DNA from 2 places in the Mesorhizobium sp. M1227 genome. Region 1 is predicted to be linked to the other one. Evidence: riboswitches for the same ligand, from Rfam matches in the RefSeq annotation. Region 1 holds a riboswitch; the other holds the start of a gene.
What was found. A riboswitch is a leader RNA that binds a small molecule or an ion and turns the genes downstream of it on or off. The one in region 1 is predicted to bind thiamine pyrophosphate.
Positions count from the first base shown of each region.

Region 2: another riboswitch for thiamine pyrophosphate. It lies ahead of thiC (phosphomethylpyrimidine synthase ThiC); the one in region 1 lies ahead of thiB (thiamine ABC transporter substrate binding subunit).

Region 1 covers NZ_JAMYLZ010000008.1:163,550-173,701, reverse strand. The annotation lists gene NKH28_RS13620 (ABC transporter permease subunit) at 1-580, opposite strand, end outside; gene NKH28_RS13615 (amino acid ABC transporter substrate-binding protein) at 703-1,476, opposite strand; gene NKH28_RS13610 (RNA polymerase factor sigma-32) at 1,801-2,658, shown strand; gene NKH28_RS13605 (M48 family metalloprotease) at 2,672-4,141, opposite strand; gene thiQ (thiamine ABC transporter ATP-binding protein) at 4,395-5,186, opposite strand; gene thiP (thiamine/thiamine pyrophosphate ABC transporter permease) at 5,183-6,802, opposite strand; gene thiB (thiamine ABC transporter substrate binding subunit) at 7,054-8,067, opposite strand; TPP riboswitch at 8,111-8,225, opposite strand; gene NKH28_RS13585 (thiamine diphosphokinase) at 8,353-8,997, shown strand; gene NKH28_RS13580 (ABC-F family ATP-binding cassette domain-containing protein) at 9,013-10,152, shown strand, end outside.
Region 2 covers NZ_JAMYLZ010000004.1:220,329-230,480, reverse strand. The annotation lists gene NKH28_RS08725 (LacI family DNA-binding transcriptional regulator) at 1-477, opposite strand, end outside; gene NKH28_RS08720 (CopG family transcriptional regulator) at 775-1,230, opposite strand; gene NKH28_RS08715 (conjugal transfer protein TraG) at 1,214-3,211, opposite strand; gene NKH28_RS08710 (YybH family protein) at 3,739-4,194, opposite strand; gene NKH28_RS08705 (Fic family protein) at 5,325-6,869, shown strand; TPP riboswitch at 7,052-7,168, shown strand; gene thiC (phosphomethylpyrimidine synthase ThiC) at 7,273-9,108, shown strand; gene thiO (glycine oxidase ThiO) at 9,105-10,106, shown strand; gene thiS (sulfur carrier protein ThiS) at 10,075-10,152, shown strand, end outside.

The DNA of each region.
Region 1 (10,152 bases):
CTGCCTCGACATAGAGGATCAGCGGCTCATAGGTGGTGGCGACGATGCGCTGCGCTGCCTGGAACATCTCCGGCACGGTGATGGCGGCGGCGAGCGAAGTGTCCTTGACCAGCGAGATGAAGGTGTTGGACAGCGGCGGCACGGCGACGCGCCCCGCCTGTGGAAGAATGGTGCGCCGCATTGCCTGGGCCCAGGTCATGCCGATCGAATAGGCCGCTTCCCACTGGCCCTTGGGCACCGAACCGATGACGGCGCGGATGATTTCCGATGAATAAGCACCGATGTTCAAGGTGAAGCCGATCAGTGCTGCCGGAAAGGCGTCGAGCAGGATGCCGACCGATGGCAGGCCGTAGAAGATAAGGAACAGTTGCACGAGAAGCGGCGTGCCGCGGAATATCCAGACGTAGAAGCGGACCACGGCGACCAGCGGTTTGGGACCGAACAGCCGGACAAGCGCCACAACCAGGCCTAGGACAAGACCGAACGCAAACGACAGCAGCGTCAGCGGCACGGTGAAGATCAGTGCAGCCCATAGCAGCGTAGGCAGGGATTCCAGCATCAATTGCAGCCAGTGCGGCACGAAGGCTCCTCCTTGCCAGATTGCCGTCGCTCATATCACGCGAAAGCGGCGGGCCGTCAAAAGACAGCTCGCCGCGATATGAACGACGTGGGCCTGCGTTCGGCCCACACGAGAAAGCCGTTTTACTTCGAAACGTCCTGGCCGAAATAGGTGTCGGCGATTTTCTTGTAGGTGCCGTCGGCCTTGATGTCGGCCAGCGCCTTATTGATGGCGGCCACCAGTTCCGGATCGCCCTTGCGCACGATGACGCCGGAATAGTCGGCGTTTTCTTCCTGGGCGGCAATCTTCACATTGGCGTCGGGCTTGTGCTTCTTGAAGTCGAGGAAGGACAGGCTGTCATTGATGGTGGCGTCGGCGCGGCCCGTAAGAAGCAGCTGGATCGACTGGTCGAAGCCGTCGGTGCCGACGAGCTCGGCGCCATTGGTTTCAGCCAGCTTGCCGAAATTCGAGGTCAGCGATTGCGCCGCCTTCTTGCCCTTGAGATCGGCGAAACCCTTGATGTCGGTGTTGTCGCCGCGCACGATCAGCACCGCCTTGGAGGCGATGTAGGGATCGGAGAAAGCATATTTGGCCTTGCGCGCCTCGGTGATGCCGACCTCGTTGATGACGGCATCGTAGCGGTTGGCGTCGAGACCGGCGATCAGCCCGTCCCATTTGCCTTCGAGGAACTGGGCTTTGACGCCGAGGCGCTCGGCGATGGCGCGCGCGATCTCGACGTCGAAGCCGACCAGCGCGCCGGAAGCATCATGATAGGTGAAGGGCGCATAGGTTCCTTCTGTGCCGACCTTGAAGACGCCGGACTGCTTGATCTGGTCGAGATTGGCGCCGGCGTGACCGGCGGCGATGGCCAGAACCTGCAGCGTTCCGGCGATGATGAGCGATTTGAGCCATTTCATTTTTCTGTGATCCGTCCTTGGCCGGTGTCCGGCGTCATTGCGAGTGCCGGAAAATGACAGATGCGCGATGCCAGAATAAGAAACTGAATTTCAAAAATCCCGCGCCCTTGAAATCCAATTCTCAACCAGCATCTCCCGGCGCCATCCGGCTGAGTCAAGGCCGGCGGCGAATCGCCTGGAACAGCGCAATCGACATGACAGTCCGGGGGAACATTCCCCCGCATGGCACGTTCTTCGCTGTTGTAGGGCGCGGCGCCGCCATTTCAACCATCGGCGCCAACTCACGATTCGATCGCACCGCAACGCCTGAAGCAGGAGCGCGGCATGATGGAAGACAGTGCAGGACGGACCATGGTTCGCGCGGCGATGAAAGCCCCTTATCTGGAACGTGACGAAGAGCATCTCCTGGCGCTGCGCTGGAAGGAAAACAATGACCAGCACGCGCTGCACCGCATCACCGTCGCGCATATGCGGCTGGTCATTTCCATGGCGTCGCGGTTTCGCCACTACGGCCTTCCGCTGGGCGACCTGATCCAGGAAGGCCATGTCGGGCTGCTGGAGGCCGCGGCCCGTTTCGAACCCGAGCGCGAGGTGCGGTTCTCGACCTACGCGACTTGGTGGATTCGCGCCTCGATGCAGGACTATATCCTGCGCAACTGGTCGATCGTGCGCGGCGGCACCAGCTCGGCGCAAAAGGCGCTGTTCTTCAACCTGCGGCGTCTGCGCGCCCGCCTGGCAAACGGCGCCGAGCAGACGTCGAATGCCACGCTCTACCGCGAAGTGTCGGCGGCTCTCGGGGTATCGGAAGCCGATGTGGCGATGATGGATTCCCGCCTTTCGGCGCCGGACAGCTCGCTCAACACGCCGCTAGCCGACGATGCGGGCGCAACCGAGCGGATGGAGTTCCTGGTTTCGGATGACCCGCTGCCCGATGAGGTCGTCGGCGATACGATCGACGTCGAACGCCGCTCGGTGTGGCTGAAGACGGCACTCGGCGCTCTCAATGCGCGCGAGCTCAGGATTATCGAGGAACGCCGGCTGAGCGACGAGGGCGCGACGCTCGAAGCGCTCGGCGAGACGCTCGGCATCTCCAAGGAACGTGTCCGGCAGATCGAGGCGCGCGCCATGGAAAAGCTCAAGGCGGCGCTGGTAAAGCAGAATCCGGAATTTCTCGCAGCCTGAATCGCGTCGCCTGCTATTTGTCGGTGACGATCTTCACCTTGTCGCCGGCCGAAACCGCGGCACCCGGCGACAGCGCGTTGAGCACCCTGAACAAATCCAGCTTGCGGTCGACGCCGACCATCTGTGCGGCCAGGGAGCCCATCGTCTGGCCGGGCTGCACCGTGACGATGCGGATACGCAGTGGCTTCAACGCTGCCTTCTCGGCAGCACTCAGGATGCGGAACGAGCCGCTGACCGAGCGCGCCACCGTGCTCAGCGAGGTGCTGGCCGAAGGTGCCGCGGTCAGCAAGCGGTAGACCTGGCCGCCGGCGCGGATCACCGCAATATCGAATTGCCAGCCATCGGCGCCGGCATGCGCGGTTGCCGCTTCGTTGCCGTTGATCGTCTCCTGGCGCACGCTGCTGTCGTCGAGGCCGGCAACCCAACCGCTGCGGATGTAGTCGGTCAGCGAGCGGTTCTTGTCGATCGAAACGCCGTCGAAGCGGATCGCCATGTCGCCCGGGCCGGTCGCCGTCACCGCCGCCGCCGAATTGTCGATGACGAAACCGTTGGGCACCGAGAACGACACGCCGAGGCCAGGGTGCAGGAAGGTTTCGCCGCGCACGTAGCCTTCCTCCGGCGTGTCGCCGTAAAGCAGCCCGTCTACGCCGGCAAGAAATGAATCGCGGTCGCGCGACCCGACACCGGGCGCGCCGAACTGGCGGGCGTGGCGCTGCGCGAGATCGATTCGCTGCGGCGTGTTGGGGTGCGTCGCCAGGAAGTCGAGGCTGGCGTCGGTGGCGCCGCTGATCGAGCGGAAATCGGTATAGGCCGACATCGACTGCAGGAAGCGGCCGGCGGCGTAGGGATCGAAACCGGCTTCGCCGATCGACTTGATGCCGATGGCGTCCGCCTCCAGCTCCTGATTGCGCGAGAACTGGGCCAGCCTCAGCTTGCCGCGGATCAGCGCCGCCTTGGCCGTCGGGTTGTCGCCGAGCACGTCCGAAACGACCTTGGTCGCCAACCCCTCTTCGGCTTCCAGCTGCTGGCGCTGCAGGCCGTGGTTGGCGGTAACGTGGCCCATCTCATGCGCGATGACGGCGGCAAGCTCGGCGGAATCGTTGGCCAGCGCCAGCAGCCCGCGGGTGATGTAGAGATAGCCGCCCGGCAGCGCGAAGGCATTGACATTGGGCGAGTTGAGGATGGTGATGCGGTAGGTCTGGGTCGGGTTGGCCGACACCACGGTCAGTCTGCCGACGATCTTGGCCACCATGCGCTCGAGCTTGGGGTCGGAATACTCGCCGCCATAGGTGGCGAGGATGCGCGGGTGCTGCGCCTTCGCCAGTTGAGCGAGCTTGCCGTTGGCGGCGACATTGTCGACCGTGATCGGCTTGTCTGAGGGCTGGAAGCCCGATTCCTGCACGTCGGGAGGCGTGAACATCTGGCAGCTTGCCAGCGCCACGGCAAGACCGGCCAGCGCCAGAAAGCGCGCCAGCGGTTTCACCCTCCGATTGTCGATGCCGGTCGGCAGATCGGCTTCCTTTCAAGTCCTGGCACGTGACCGCGAAAATCGGGCGCGATTTCCGGAAAGCATCACGCGCAAATCAAGTGCTACGGCGTCCTTCGTGCGTCCGACAGATACGAGGCAGCAAGGGCAAATCACGGTCTAGGCCGGACCAGCTCCTGGCGGACCTAGCCACACTACCTCGACCATGGCAAGCAAGCGCCGCTTCGCCTTCCGCCGGTTTGACCATAAATTATGTCCGCTTCCGGGCAACATCTCGTGATCCAGCCGCAAACGGACCCGAGCCGATATAGCGTCGGAATGCCTCCGGTCCAGCCCCGACGAAAAAATCGGCCGCGGTGCCGGTCGCGGCAACCGTGCCACCATCCAGGAAAATCATGTTTTGGCCGATACGGCGCGCATCGTCCGGCTGGTGCGTGACGAATAGCACCGTCATGCGCTGCTCCGAATGGACGTCGGCCACCAGGTCGAGCATGTCGTCGCGCAGTGCCGGTCCGAGCGAAGCGAACGGCTCGTCGAGCAACAGCACCGGCCGGTCGCGCACCAGGACCCGGGCGAGCGCGACGCGCTGCCGCTCGCCGCCCGAGAGTTCGCGCGGCAGCCGGCTTTCCTTGCCGGCAAGGCCGACGCGCTTAAGCGCTGCGGCGATTGCGGCGCGGTCAGCCTCGCTCAGCCTGAGCGAAGGCGAGCGGCCGAGCCCGACATTCTGCTCGAGGGACAGATGGGCAAACAGGTTGTTTTCCTGGAACACCATCGATACCGGCCGCGCTGATGGCGGCGCAGTGCTGACGTCGGCGCCGCCGATCAGAACGCGGCCCGACCGCGGCGTCTCGAAGCCGGCCACCAGATTGAGCAGCGTCGACTTTCCCGAACCGCTCGGCCCCATAATGGCGGTGATTTCCGACGCCGGGAAATCAACATCGAATATAAGCGGCGTTTCACCATAGCTGAACGAGACATTATCGAGTCGTACGGCCGCGCCTTTTTCCACCGAAATGGACCGTTCCGGGCTGGTCGGCATCATGATTTCTCCCTCCTTCCCAGCCAGTCCGCGGCCAACACCAGCGCCAGGCAGACAAGGCCGAGCAGCAGCGCCAGCCCGGCCGCATCCTCGGTGCGGTAACTGCCCATGCGTGCCAGCAGCAGATAGGGCAAGGTCTGCACGGAATCGCTGCCGAATAGCGCAATGACGCCGAGATCGCCGAGCGACAGCGCCATGGCGAAAGCGAAGCCGGTGGCGAGCGGCCGCCGTAGCGACGGCCAGTCGACCAGCCGCAACCGGTTCCAGCCCGAGATGCCAAGCTGTGCGCAGAGCCGTTCGTGGCGTTCGCTCGCCGCGTCATAGGCGGGGCGGATGGCGCGGATGGCGAACGGCATCGCCATCACCGCATTGACCGTAATGACCATGACAGGGGCGATCGCAAAGACATCGCCGACGGTCCGCAAGAGCAGGAACCAGCCGGCGCCGATGACGATGGGCGGCACCACCAGGACGAACCCCGCACCGGTGTCGGCCAGATGTTCGAGCAGTGTCCGCCGGCCCTGCCGCCGGGTGAGCGCCAGCGCCCGGCGCGCCATGACCAGCGACAGCGACAACGCCACAGAGAGCAGCGCCGATAGGAGGGAGAGCACGGCACTGGTCGCCGTCGCTTGCCGCACCGCGCTCTCGCCGGCCAGGCGGCCGAGATCGGCGCCAAGCCCGGCTGCCAACGTGGCCGCCATCGGCCCTGCGACAAACAGCAGTGCGAGCCCGATCGCCAATGCGTTCAGCACGGTCTCGGCCGCACCGGCTGAAAAATACCGGCGCGGCGCCACCGGCAGATTGGCATCCCCGACCATATTGGCGCCGAGCCGCGTCAAGGCCAGCACGACGACGAAGGTCAGGGCAATCTGCAGCAGGATCAGCGTCACCGCCCGCGCCGGGTCGAAGTCGAAACGCAGCGCCTGGTATATGGCAACCTCGAGCGTCGTCGCGCGCGGCCCGCCGCCGAGCGTAAGCACGATGGTGAAGGAGGTGATGCACAGCATGAAAACGAGCCCGGCAACGCCCGGCAGGGCCGCACGCAATGCCGGCCATTCGATCAGCCGGAAGGCCGGCGCAGCCCCCATGCCAAGCTGGCTCGCCAGCCGCCATTGGTCGGCCGGCACGGTCTGCAACGCCTCCAGGAACAGCCGCGCCGCCAGCGGCAGGTTGAAGAAGACATGGGCAACGAGGATGCCCGACAGGCCATAGATGCCGGGCCAGCTCTGGCCGCCTAGCGCGCCGAGCATGCCGGCAAAATAGCCGGCGCGGCCATAGAGCGCCAAGACACCGAGTGCGGCAACAATGGCCGGCAGCGCCAGCGGCACGGCGAAAAGCTGCAGGATAAAGTCTCGCCCGAAAAACTGTGGATGCCGCGACAGGGCACGCGCGACGAACAGCGCCGGTGCAACGGAGAGCAGGGTCGACAGCAGAGCCTGCCAGAGCGTGAAACGGACGACGCGCAAGAGATAGGAATCGAAAGCGGCGGCGGCGCCGGACAGGTCGCGTGTGGCTTCGACGACGAGCCCGGCGAATGCCCCGCCGATCAGCAGCGCGATGGCGGCGAGCGCGACGATGCCGGCAGTGACGCGGGGATCGGCCGGATGACGCGTACGCATGTCGCGCTACCCGACGCTACGACAGGCGTTGATCGAAGGAAATACCTGACAATGGCCGAGCCCACCCCTCTCTGGCCTGCCGGCCATCTCCCCCTCAAGGGGGGAGATTGCGCACTCAGCCGCCTTCGCCAATCTCACAACTGGCAGGACGAGGACAGGCGACAAAGCTGCCGATCTCCCCCCTTGAGGGGGAGATGGCCGGCAGGCCAGAGGGGGGTGGCTTGGCGCAAACATCCGACGAGGCTTGAGCCCTACTTGCTCATCGCCGCAAGCCACTCATCGACCCAGGCCTTGCGGTTGGCCGCGACGTCTTCCGGGCTGAACAGCAAGGTCTTGGTCGGCTTGACCAGCTTGTCGAACGCCGGGTTGAGCGGCTTGTCGGTTTTGCCGGCCGGGAACATCCAGTTGGTTTCGGGAATGACATCCTGGAATTTCGGTCCGGTCATGAAGGCAATGAACTTTTCTGCCAGCGGGTTCTTCGCACCCTTGGTGGTGATCCCCGCAACCTCGATCTGCAGATATTCGCCCTCCTCGAAGGACGCCGCCTGGTAGCGCTCGGTGTTTTCGGCGACCATGTGGTAGGCCGGCGAGGTGGTGTAGGACAGCACCATCGGCGCCTCGCCCTTGGTGAACAGGCCGTAGGCCTCGCTCCAGCCCGGCGTTACCGTCAGCACCTTCGCCTTGAGTTTGGCCCAGGCTTCCGGCGCCTTGTCGCCATAGACCGACTTGACCCACAGCAGCAGGCCAAGGCCCGGCGTCGAGGTGCGCGGATCCTGGATGACGATCTTCTCTCCGGCATCGCCCTCGACCAATTCCCTGAGGCTCTTCGGCGGGCTCTTCAGTTTTTCGGTATCGTAGACGACGGCGAAATAGCCATAGTCGAACGGCACGAAAATATCGTCGCTCCAGCCGCCCGGCACACTGACGCCCGACACGGCGCCGTGCGGCGAAAACAGGCCGGTTGCCTTGGCGTCGGCGGTTAAGTTGGTATCGAGGCCAAGTACGATATCGGCTTTGGTCGCGGCGCCTTCCAGCTTCACACGGTTGAGCAGCGCCACGCCGTCGGCGACCGAGACGAATTCGACGACGCAACTGCATTCGGCCTCGAAGGCCTTCTTCACCGCCGGTCCCGGACCCCAATCGGCGGTGAAGCTTTCATAGGTATAGACCGTCAGTCTATCCTGTGCCGATGCCTGCCCTGGCAGGGCGAGCGCGGATGCCGCAAGCAGGACAATTGAGACAAGAGAGTGGAAAAAACTGCGCATCGGCGCCTCCTTCGTTCGCGTTGAAAGGAATTGAGGCGTCGGGCTGTCCGAAACGTCTAATCCCTCCGCCGGTACAAACCGGATCAGGTTCAGCGGGTTGGCAGTCTTGCCTCTCAGCCGGTCCGCGAAAATCGCGTCCGGCACCCCGTTAGAGCGTTGCGACACATAGGCCCGGCGGAAGTGCTGCGCAAGCGGAAGTTTGCCGGGCATCCAAAGCCCAGCCTTCCGTTTCGTCTGCCGTTTCATCTTCCGTTTCCGGGGCAGGGCTGGTAAGGGCCACGAGATATGAGCACATTCACCATCCTGCTTGGCGGCGATCTCATCCGCACGCCGCTGCTCGACCGCCAGGTCGAAGGCTCGCGTGTCATCGCCGCCGATGCCGGCATCGGCCATGCCCGCATGCTGGGCCTGAGGCCGGAACTCTGGGTCGGCGATTTCGATTCGGTGCCTGCCGAGTTGCCGGAGGATCTGGCCGCCGTGCCACGGCAGGTGTTTCCCGCCGAAAAAGACAAGACCGACGGTGAACTCGCTATCGCCGCCGCACTCGAACGTGGTGCGACCAGCCTTGTGCTCGCAGGCGCCTTCGGCGGCAAACGTACCGACCACATCTTCCTGCATCTGGCGCTGAGCGTCCGGCTGGCGGAAGGCGGGACGGAAGTGCTTTTGACCAGCGGCGCACAGGAAGGCATTCCCTTGCTGCCGGGAAAGACTGACTTCGACTATGCCGACGGCACGCTGTTTTCGGTGCTCGGCTTTTCGGATCTCGCCGGCCTGACAGTCACCGGCGCCAAATGGCCGCTCGACCATGTCGAGGTTGCGTTCGGCTCGTCGCTGACCATTTCCAACGAGGTCAGGGGCCGGTTGGAAATCGCGCTGGCCAGCGGCCGCGCGCTGCTGCTCGCGCATCCCTATCCTCTTCCGGAAAGCTGAGCCCAGAAAGCTGACATGGCGCCGCCGCTTCTCAATCTCGACGGGATAAAGCTGACCTTTGGCGGCACGCCGCTGCTAGATGGTGCCGCCCTGACAGCCTCAGTTGGCGACAAGATCGCCCTGGTCGGCCGCAACGGCTCTGGCAAGTCGACGCTCCTCAAGATCGCCGCCGGGCTGATCGAACCGCAGGACGGCGAAGTCTTCCGCCAGCCATCGGCGACCGTGCGCTACTTGCCGCAAATGCCCGACATGGACGGCTTTGCGACTGTCCGCGCCTATGTCGAGGCGGGGCTCGGGCCGGCCGACGATCCCTACCGCGCCACCTACCTGATGGAGCATCTCGGCCTATCCGGCGAGGAACGGCCGAACGACCTCTCCGGCGGCGAGGCGCGGCGCGCCGCCCTCGCCCGCGTCATGGCGCCGGAGCCCGACATTCTCCTCCTCGATGAGCCGACCAATCATCTTGACCTTTCGGTCATCGAATGGCTGGAGGAGGAGCTTGCCCGCACCTCCTCGGCACTGGTCGTCATCTCGCATGACCGCCGTTTTCTCGAGCGCGTGTCACGCGCCACAATCTGGCTCGACCGCGGCCAGACCCGCCGTCTCGACAAGGGCTTTGGCTATTTCGAGGAATGGCGCGACACGGTGCTGGAGGAGGAAGAGCGCGAGCAGCACAAGCTCGGTCGCCAGATCGTCCGCGAGGAGCACTGGCTGCGCTATGGGGTGACAGCGCGGCGCAAGCGCAACATGCGCCGGCTCGGTGAGTTGCAGACCATGCGCCAGCGCTTTCGTGGTCATCGCGGCGCCGAGGGTGCGGCGACGATGACAGCCAGCGACGCCGCCGAATCCGGCAAGCTGGTGATCGAAGCCAAGAACATCGAGAAGAGCTTTGGCGATCTGACCGTGGTCAAGGGATTCTCGACCCGCATCCAGCGCGGCGATCGCGTCGGTCTGGTCGGGCCGAACGGCGCCGGCAAGACGACGCTGTTGAAGATGCTGACCGGCGAATTGAAGCCGGACGCGGGCACGGTGCGGCTCGGCACAGATCTGGAGATCGCCACGCTCGACCAGAAGCGCGAAGCCGTCGCCCCGCAGGAGACATTGGCGCAGTATCTCACCGACGGGCGCGGCGAGAACCTCGTCATCAATGGCGAG
Region 2 (10,152 bases), on a different contig from region 1:
GTTCTCAACGCCGATCTGGTCAAATCGTTCGTCGGCAAACCGGTCGATCAGAACGCAGGGAACCATTTTCTCGGCAAGGTAATTGGTGGCTCGCTCTGGGGCACCCGAGGGCGCCAAAATAACGCCGTCAACACGTCGTTGATGGAAGGCGCGAACGACCGCAAGCTCCCGATCAGGATCGTCCTGCGTGTCGGAAAGGAAAACCATGAGGCCAAGACGCGCGCATTCCGCTTCCACGGCACAGATGATGTCAGTGAAATACGGGTTCGAGATCGCCGAAATCGCCAAGCCGACGCTGTTGGTTGAAGCGACCTTGAGGGAACGCGCCAGCCCATTGGGCTGATATCCAAGCAAAGCAATCGCTTCGTTAATGGCTCTCGATTTCGCAGGCGAGACAAAGCGCGTGCGGTTGATCACATGTGACACCGTTGAGACCGACACCCCGGCACGAAGGGCTACCTCAACCATCGTTGCCATTGCGGCTCAAACGGAGTGCTACTCGCAAGCGCTCCTCCCTGATGTTGCGCTTTAAACCCGCTCTGTCCTGGCGGATACAATAACCCTAGTGCCATCGAAACGTTTGCGCAATCGATTCGATAGTCGTTTTGATCTGATTAGACTAATGTTGTCTCGAATGAAGCAAAGCAGACATACGACGTCCGCTCGCTCACCACCCGAACTTTGTGGGCACGTTTAGGAACGGTGCGCGAGCAGATACCAACCCGTCGGAAAGATCACGGTCCCGAGAGACGCTTCAATCTGGCGTCACGCACCTTATCGGCTCGCTGGCGGCACTGGCGGGACATCGTCGGCTATTTCCTGCCTGAGCCTTGGTCCTTTGCTGAGCCGGCGACCGAGCGCATCGACGAAATTGTCGTAGCGCTGCAAGCCCTTGGCGCGCGCCTCCGCTTGCGCCGATTCCGGCAAGGCTGGAGTCGAGTTGAGCCAAAACCGGACGAACAATGCTAGCGTCTCAATAGCAATTCCGACGTCACGCTCGACCCGCTGCACGCGTCGATCGATCTGGTCGAGGCGGCGAGTGATCGCCGCTTGCTTTCGTTCTTCGGCGTCCGGCGACAGGAACGACGCGAGCGCAGCCTCGGCGACCAGTGACAGCGAGACCTCGCGCCGCCCAGCGTAATCCGCCAGTGCCCTCATTATGTCAGGGTCGAGATAGGCAGACAGACGTCTTTTCTTGGCGTTCTTCATGCGCTCAAAGCTCAATGCCATCATTGGGGTCAAGGGCGGCCTGACGAGCTGCGCGTCTCATGGCTTGATCGACACTGCGGCGACGAACGGCGTCATCATCGGGCTCGTCCCTGTCGAGGTCGAACTCATCGTCGCAGCGTGCCGTTCGTTCCGGCGCGATGTCTTCGTGTTCGGGAAGCTCGGGCTGGCGGCGAATGCCGCCATTGGCCGGATCCTCGTCCTGCTGATCCCTGGCAAGCCTCAGCTTGCGAGATTTGCCTTCCGGCTCAGCAAGAAGTGTCGTGTCGGTCCAGTCGTCAGGGCGAGCGTTCTGCGTTGTCCCTCCGGTCCTTGGTGGCGGCAAGACGCGCTCGGCAAGACGCGGGTCGGCAAAGTAGCGTGCCTTCTTCGCACGGACTGGGAACTGGCCCGAGATCATAATGATCGCCTCGGTCGGCGGCAGCTGCATGATCTCGCCCGGCGTCATCAGTGCACGCGCCGTTTCCTGCCGCGACACCATCAGATGCCCGAGCCAGGGCGACAATCTGTGCCCCGCATAGTTCTTCATGGCGCGCAACTCGGTCGCGGTCCCCAGAGAGTCTGAGACGCGCTTGGCCGTCCTCTCGTCATTCGTGGCGAAGCTCACCCGCACATGACAATTGTCGAGGATGGAATTGTTCGGTCCGTAGGCCTTCTCGATCTGATTGAGCGATTGTGCAATCAGGAACGACTTGATGCCATACCCGGCCATGAAGGCCAGCGCGCTTTCGAAGAAATCGAGCCTGCCAAGCGCGGGAAACTCGTCCAGCAGCATCAAAAGACGCTGCCGGTGATCCTTCGCGTGAAGATCTTCGGCGAGCCTGCGGCCGATCTGGTTAAGCACGAGTCGGATCAGCGGCTTTGTGCGACTGATGTCCGATGGCGGCACGACCAGATAAAGCGTCGTCGGCCGTGCCTCCTCGACAAGGTCTGCGATCCGCCAGTCACAGCATGACGTCACCTTGGCCACAACTGGATCGCGGTAGAGGCCCAGAAAACTCATGGCCGTCGAGAGCACGCCGGAACGCTCGTTCTCGGACTTGTTAAGCAGTTCCCGAGCAGCCGACGCAACGACGGGATGCGGGCCTGCATCACCCAAATGCCGCGTCAGCATCATGGCGCGCAGCGTTGCCTCGATTGGCCGCTCTGGATCGGAAAGGAAGTTCGCCACGCTTGCGAGGGTCTTGTCTTTCTCCGCATAGAGCACGTGCAGTATTGCGCCGACCAGCAACGCATGGCTGGTCTTCTCCCAGTGGTTGCGGCGTTCCAATGTGCCTTCTGGGTCGACCAGGACATCCGCCACGTTCTGCACATCTCGAACTTCCCACTCGCCCCGTCGCACCTCCAGCAGAGGATTGTAGGCTGCTGATCCAGCATTGGTCGGGTCGAACAGAAGCACCTGGCCGAAACGGGCCCGCCATCCGGCCGTCAGTTCCCAGTTTTCGCCTTTGATGTCGTGGACGATTGCCGAACCCGGCCAGGTCAGTAGTGACGGCACCACCAGGCCGACGCCTTTGCCGCTTCGGGTCGGTGCGAAACATAGCACGTGTTCCGGACCGTCGTGGCGCAGATAGTGTCGGCCCAACATACCCAGGATCACCCCATCCTGACCGATCATCCCAGCGGCCTTGATTTCGTCTCGCGTCGCCCAGCGCGCCGAGCCGTAAGTCGTGGTGTCCTTTGCCTCGCGCCCCCGCCACAGCGACATCCCGATCGCTGCGACGATAGCCATGAGGCTTCCGCTCGCCGCAATCGCCGCGCCCTCCAGGAAGACCTTCGGCGCGTAGGCGTCGTAGAAAAACCACCACCAGAAAAAGGCTGGCGGCGGATAAACGGGCTGTCCAGCCAATTCGAACCACGGCGGACCGAGTTGGCTTTGAAAGCCGAGCCGCCCTGCCGTCCACTGTGTTGCTCCCCATGTCGTCGCGACGACGATCAGAAAGGCGGTGAGTATCTGGCCCCATAAAACCTTGCTTGCCGGCATCGGTCGTTTCCCAAATGGATGATCGGAACAACCGAAAAGCTCGAATTCCTAAATCCGCAAGAAGAAAGGGGCGGTCGAAGCAGCATGGCGTACCCGGACGTGGAAAGACTTGCCCGATGCGGGCTCGAATGTTGAACGAGCATCGGGGGGCTGCTTTCTTCTGGAGCCGTTGAGCCGCTACTTTGCCCAATGATAATTAGTTGTCTCGGCTCAGATGCATTTGACGAGATGGACGGGTTCTTGGAGAACCGCGGATTGCCCACGACCAAATGAACAAGAGCCCTCGGCGGCGCGCCGAGCCGGAGAACGCTCTAGTCCCGGCAAGTGGTGGTCAGCCGGAATTGACGTTCTGCTGAGCTCGAATCTTACCGCCTCCCTGATCGGTAGCGCGATAGATCCAGAGCCGACTCGATGAGCAGACCCATCAAGTCTGTTCAATTTTGTTAATCAATTCAGTCACATCAACTATTGCCATGGACTTTCGTTGGAACTGTTGCAAGCCGCGCCGGCCTCACGGGTCGCGGAATCTATTGGGCCGCACCAAAGTTCCAGATGTCCCGATGCAGGCGCCACGTCCCGTCGTCCCCTTTTTTCCAAACGACAATGTACTTGCCCGCAACGGTGGAAGGGGCACCGCCTTTGCTCGGCACACCGAGCGTAAATGCGCCAACTTCGTAGGCGAGATTCCCGCTCTCTTCCACTTCCAGCGCCTTCAGGGTGAGATTCTTCATCCCGGCCTTGATTGCGCCCTGCCAGAATTCTTCCACGCCCTTGCGGTCATCGACGCGTTTGCCGTCGGGTGGCAGCAGGGCGGCATCGTCGGTATACATTTGACCTACCGCTGCTGCGTTTCCGCTGTTGAAGGCGTCCATGAATTTTACCAACGCCGCTTCGATGTCCTCACGAGCCGAGTGGGCGGCCGCAGACAATGCAGACGAAACAAGCAGCACAGCAGCAAATGCAAATGACTGAACCAGTCTCATTTCGTCCTCCCTTGCGTGCCCGACATGCCCACCCGATGAATAGCGCCGACCCAAGGGCGCCGCGGCGCGTTCGATGGCCAGGCGCCTATTTTATTAGACTTATCTGATATGACGGCGCAAGCGCAACTGCGACCCTCGGAATGACCAGCGTAGCAGCTGCCGGAGAACTTCAAAGCGGCGGCTACCGCCTCACTGCCCTCCTCGTCTCGACGAAAGAGTTCGTTCGAATGATGCTTTTCCGTGGCTTTGCTCGCAAGTTTTCGTCAGCCAGCACAGGGCCTCCTCTTACGGTCGCTGGTCGTCAAGGCCCAGCGGCCACTAGCTGACAGTCCCCCCCGTAGCCAAGCCGCTGGGCCCCTCGACGTGGGGAACGAGCATTGGAGAGATGTCTCGCTTTCCGTTACAGCCCGAAGGCGGGTGACAGATGACCGCGTCAGCCTCTCCACTCCGAGCTACGTTTTCACGCATTCGATCAGGCACAGCTCTCTCGGGCTAGCGCGCCAAGCATGAGTCAGCTCCCGAATGAGCAGGTGCCGCCCAGTTCAGCTTCGGCCCTTGCGCGCGCAAAGTATTGGGCGAGATCGATCGGCAGTCCGATCGGCAAATTGGGGCAGCGATGGCGAGAATGAATGCCAGGAACTTCCCTTCGGTGCCGCTTCGTCGATCTGTCTGCCGAGAAGACGCGCGCTGCGTGCCGCCCCTCATACCGCAGAGAACTCACTTCAGGTCACACACACACGACGCCACCGAGATCCTGCATCACTTTTCTACTCCGACGCCGCCACGTCACCAAGATCAGTCGCAAGCGTGATCGCGGCTATCGATCGCGCACCAGAGCGCTCTATGAGTGAGCCCCGAACGGCGCGCTCGAGCAATCCGGCTCGACGTAAGGCGGGCCATCCGTGCCGGCCTCGTGACTAAGACGGGCGAATGGCGGTTCCTGGACTCACCTTTTTGGTCTGAAGTCGCTTCCTTGAGCCGGTGGCGGAGTTCTTGCTTGATCGACCTCAGCACTGTTTTAGAATCGGTTTTCGGAAAATTTGTCTTGTGGCATCAATTTTCATGGGATAGGATCATTTTTCATAGGTTTTGCCGACTAAACCAAAATTCAATGGAAGGATTCGCGTTTCATGCCTGCGGTGCAACAGCACCAATTTTCAGGTCCTGTTACCGTTTTTCAGGAAATCCGCCTTCCTGAAACGGCGACCCCGGCCGGGTACAGCGCCCTGATCGGAGCCTACAGGCTCGCCGCGCCCTTGCCCCGTAGGTTGTTCGCCACTGGCGAGCATCATCGCATTACCGAACGGGATGGCTGGCGGATCATGACCCCCCGCCATGCCCCAAATCCTACCCTCGAAGGCCACCTGACCTTTGCGCTCAAGTACGAGGGACTGGACCTTGCCGTCCTCAAGCGGCTGTTCCAAGTGACCGGTCCCGCGCCGATCGAGGCGCTGGTCCGTGAAAGCCCGACCGGCAGTTATGCCCGCCGCATCTGGTTTTTATATGAATGGCTGAGGGACGCGCGTATCGATCTGCCGGACGCGGAGGCCGGACGATACATTCCGGTTGTCGATCCCGAGCTGCAGTGGCCCGGACCCGACAAGACCGCTTCGCGCTATCGCGTAAGGGACAATCTCCCCGGCACGCGTGAGTTCTGCCCTCTGGTGTTCCGCACCAAGATTCTCGAAAAATTCATCGGCCTTGAACTACCGCGGCGCGCGGAGGCAATCGTAGCGGACGTGCCGCGCGACCTCCTTGCTCGGACCGCCGCCTTTCTTTTGCTCAAAGACTCGCGATCAAGCTATGCGATCGAGGGCGAGCACCCGCCGCAAGATCGCATCCAGCGCTGGGGCCGCGCCATCGGCGAAGCCGGCCGCTGGCCGATCGATCGCGATGAGCTGCTGCGTCTGCAAAGAATTGTACTTGGTGACGCTCGTTTCGTAAGACTTGGCTTCCGAAAAGAAGGAGGTTTCGTCGGTGAGCATGATCGAGACAACGGTACGCCCTTGCCCGATCACATCAGCGCTCGGCCCGAGGACCTGCCGCGGCTAATCGATGGAATGGCGGCGTTCGATCAGGGCCCCGCGCAAAAGCTTGATGCAGTCGTAGCCGCCGCAATCCTCGCCTTCGGCTTTGTCTATATTCACCCGTTCGAGGACGGAAACGGCCGCATTCACCGCTACCTAATCCACCACGTCCTTGCCATGCGCGGCTTCAATCCGCCGGGAGTGGTCTTTCCCGTCTCGGCCGCGATCCTGGACCAGATCAACGAGTACAGGGGCGTGCTCGAGAGCTATTCGCAGCGCCTTCTGCCGTTGGTGGAATGGGAACCGACGCCGCAATTCAACGTCCGGGTGCTGAATGACACCGGTGATTTCTACCGGTTCTTCGATGCAACCCCGCACGCCGAATTCCTCTATGCTTGCGTTCAGCGGACGATCGAACGGGACCTTCCCGAGGAAACCGCATTTCTGCAGCGCTACGATCAGTTCCGGCAGCAGGTGGACGCCTTTATCGACATGCCCGAGCGGTTGACCGATCTGCTCTTCCGTTTTCTTCACCAGAATGATGGCCATCTATCGAACCGCGCGCGCGAGAAGGAATTCGCCGCGCTGACCAGTGACGAGGCAGGAAGAATCGAGGCGATCTACGCGCAAACCTTTGGTGCCCATTGAAGGTGTGATCATCAGGATCGATTTTTAGTCCGACGGTTTGCGATTCCCTTGTCCCTGCCTTCATCTCCGACGCTTGACTTGTCGCCGAGACATGCACGATTTTTTCCGCACGGTCTGACCGGCCGCCGATCAGCCGCGGCCAGAACGCGCTTGACAAACCGGAGCGGTCCCGTCCAACCTCACGCATTCACCAGGGGAGTCCCGGCAAGGGGCTGAGATACTGCTGGCTTTCGCGGCGCAGTGACCCGTTGAACCTGATCCAGTTCATACTGGCGTAGGGACGGTGCAAGCGCTTTGCGGGAGTTTACGCCCGAGGTCCTGTTTCGGCAGGTCGCTAGAAGCGTCTTTTCATCCTTCCGGCACAGAACTGGGTCTCCAATGCAACGAGCAAAGGAGCCTCAAGATGAATGCCCTCACCCCCGCCGTCTCGACGGGACCGCTGCCTGCCTCACGCAAAATCCACAAATCCGGTACCATCCACCCGCAGCTCAGGGTGCCGATGCGCGAAATCTCCGTCCATCCGACGGCAGGCGAGCCGCCGGTGACCGCTTACGATCCGTCCGGCCCCTATACCGACCCGACTGTCGAAACCAGCATCGAAAACGGCCTTGCACGGCTTCGCCATGAATGGGTCACCGCGCGCGGCGATGTCGAAGCCTATGACGGCCGCCACGTCCGGCCAGAAGACAATGGGTTTGCGGCGGGCGAGCGCCTAACACCGGAATTTCCAGTCCGCAACCGGCCACTCCGGGCCCAGACCGGCAAGGCGGTGACACAGCTTGCCTATGCGCGCGCTGGCATCATCACGCCCGAAATGGAGTTCGTCGCCATCCGCGAGAACCTTGGTCGCGAGATCCTGCACGGCAAGCTTGAGCGCGACGGCGAGGCCTTCGGCGCGGCGATCCCCGACTTCGTCACGCCTGAATTCGTCCGCCACGAGGTGGCGCGCGGACGCGCGATCATTCCCGCCAACATCAATCATCCCGAGAGCGAACCGATGATCATCGGCCGCAATTTCCTGGTCAAGATCAACGCCAATATCGGTAACTCCGCCGTCACATCGTCGATGGCTGAAGAGGTCGAAAAGATGGTGTGGGCGATCCGCTGGGGCGCCGACACGGTGATGGATCTGTCGACCGGCCGCAACATCCACAACATCCGCGAATGGATCGTCCGCAACTCGCCGGTGCCGATCGGCACGGTGCCGCTCTACCAGGCGCTCGAGAAAGTCGGCGGCATTGCCGAGGATCTTACCTGGGAGGTTTACCGCGACACGCTGATCGAACAGGCCGAACAGGGCGTCGACTATTTCACCATCCATGCCGGCGTGCGGCTGCACTACATCCCGCTGACCGTTGACCGGGTCACGGGTATCGTCTCGCGCGGCGGCTCCATGATGGCCAAATGGTGCCTGCACCATCACCGGGAAAGCTTCCTCTATGAGCACTTCGCCGAGATCTGCGACATCTGCCGCGCCTATGACGTCTCCTTCTCGCTCGGCGACGGCCTTCGCCCCGGCTCGATTGCCGATGCCAACGACGCGGCGCAATTCGCCGAGCTGGAAACGCTCGGCGAGCTGACGCAGATCGCCTGGGCGAAAGATTGCCAGGTGATGATCGAGGGGCCCGGCCACGTGCCGATGCACAAGATCAAGGCGAACATGGACAAGCAGCTCGCCGTCTGTGGCGAGGCGCCGTTCTATACGCTTGGACCGCTGACGACCGACATCGCGCCGGGCTACGACCACATCACTTCCGGCATCGGCGCGGCGATGATCGGCTGGTTCGGAACGGCCATGCTCTGCTACGTCACGCCCAAGGAGCATCTCGGCCTTCCCGACCGCGATGACGTCAAGACCGGCGTGATCACCTACAAGATCGCAGCGCACGCGGCCGACCTGGCGAAGGGCCACCCGGCGGCGAAAGTCAGGGATGACGCCCTATCCCGCGCGCGCTTCGAGTTCCGCTGGGAGGACCAGTTCAACCTGTCGCTCGACCCCGAAACCGCACGGTCCTTCCACGACCAGACCTTGCCCAAGGAGGCGCACAAGCTGGCGCATTTCTGCTCGATGTGCGGACCGAAATTCTGCTCGATGCGTATCTCTCACGACATCCGCGCCGAGGCACAGAAAGAGGGCATGGCGGCGATGGCGGCGAAATACCGCGAGGGCGGCGATCTCTACGTGCCAGCGGACGAGACCGGCGCACCGCTCACGCCTCAGCCAGGTAAGCCATCATGAAGGTGCTGATAAAGGGGGCCGGCGTCGCCGGCCTCACCGCCGCCTTCGAACTCGCCGCCCGCGGCGCGACGGTCACGGTCGCCGAGATCCGGCATGGCCTTGGAGGCAATGCGTCGTGGTTCGCCGGCGGCATGCTGGCGCCATGGTGCGAGCGTGAAAGCGCCGAGCAGCCGGTGCTGGACCTTGGACGTGACGCTGCCGACTGGTGGGATGCGGTGCTGCCGGGTCAGATGACACGGGGCGGAACACTTGTCGTGGCCGCCCCGCGTGATGCCGGCGAGCTCGACCGCCTCGCCAGCCGCACGTCGGGCCATCGGCGTGTCGACGAAGACGAAATTGCGCTCCTGGAACCCGACTTAGCCGGCCGCTTTCGCCGCGGATTGCTCTTTCCCGATGAGGGCCATCTCGATCCGCGCCAGGCGATGGCAGCACTTCATGACAAGCTCGCAGCCATGGGTGTCAAATTCCACTTCGGCACCGACGCCCGGCATGTTTCCGGTTTCGATCGTCAGATCGATTGCACGGGAATGGCAGCCGCCGATGACAGGCTTCGCGGCGTTCGCGGCGAAATGCTGATCCTAAACACGCCAGACTTCTCGCTGTCGCGCCCGGTCCGGTTGCTGCATCCGCGCTTTCCGCTCTATGCGGTACCGCGTGCCGACGCTCAGTTCATGATCGGTGCGACGATGATTGAAAGCCGGTCCGACGGACCGGTCACGGCGCGCTCCATGATGGAGCTTCTGGGTACCGCCTATGCCCTCCATCCGGCCTTTGGCGAGGCCGGGATCGTTGAAACCGGTGTCGGCGTCCGTCCAGCCTTTCCCGACAATCTGCCGCGCGTCGAAATGAGCGGAGACACCGTCGCGATCAACGGGCTCTATCGCCATGGCTTTCTTCTCGCCCCCGCCATGGCGCGCCTGGCGGGCGAAATTGTCTTCAATCACGACAAACCCGTGGAGCTTGCTCATGAAACTGATGGTCAACGGCAAAGTGCATGAGGTTGCCGCCACCACGCTGGCCGAGCTGCTTGCCGCGCTTGACTAT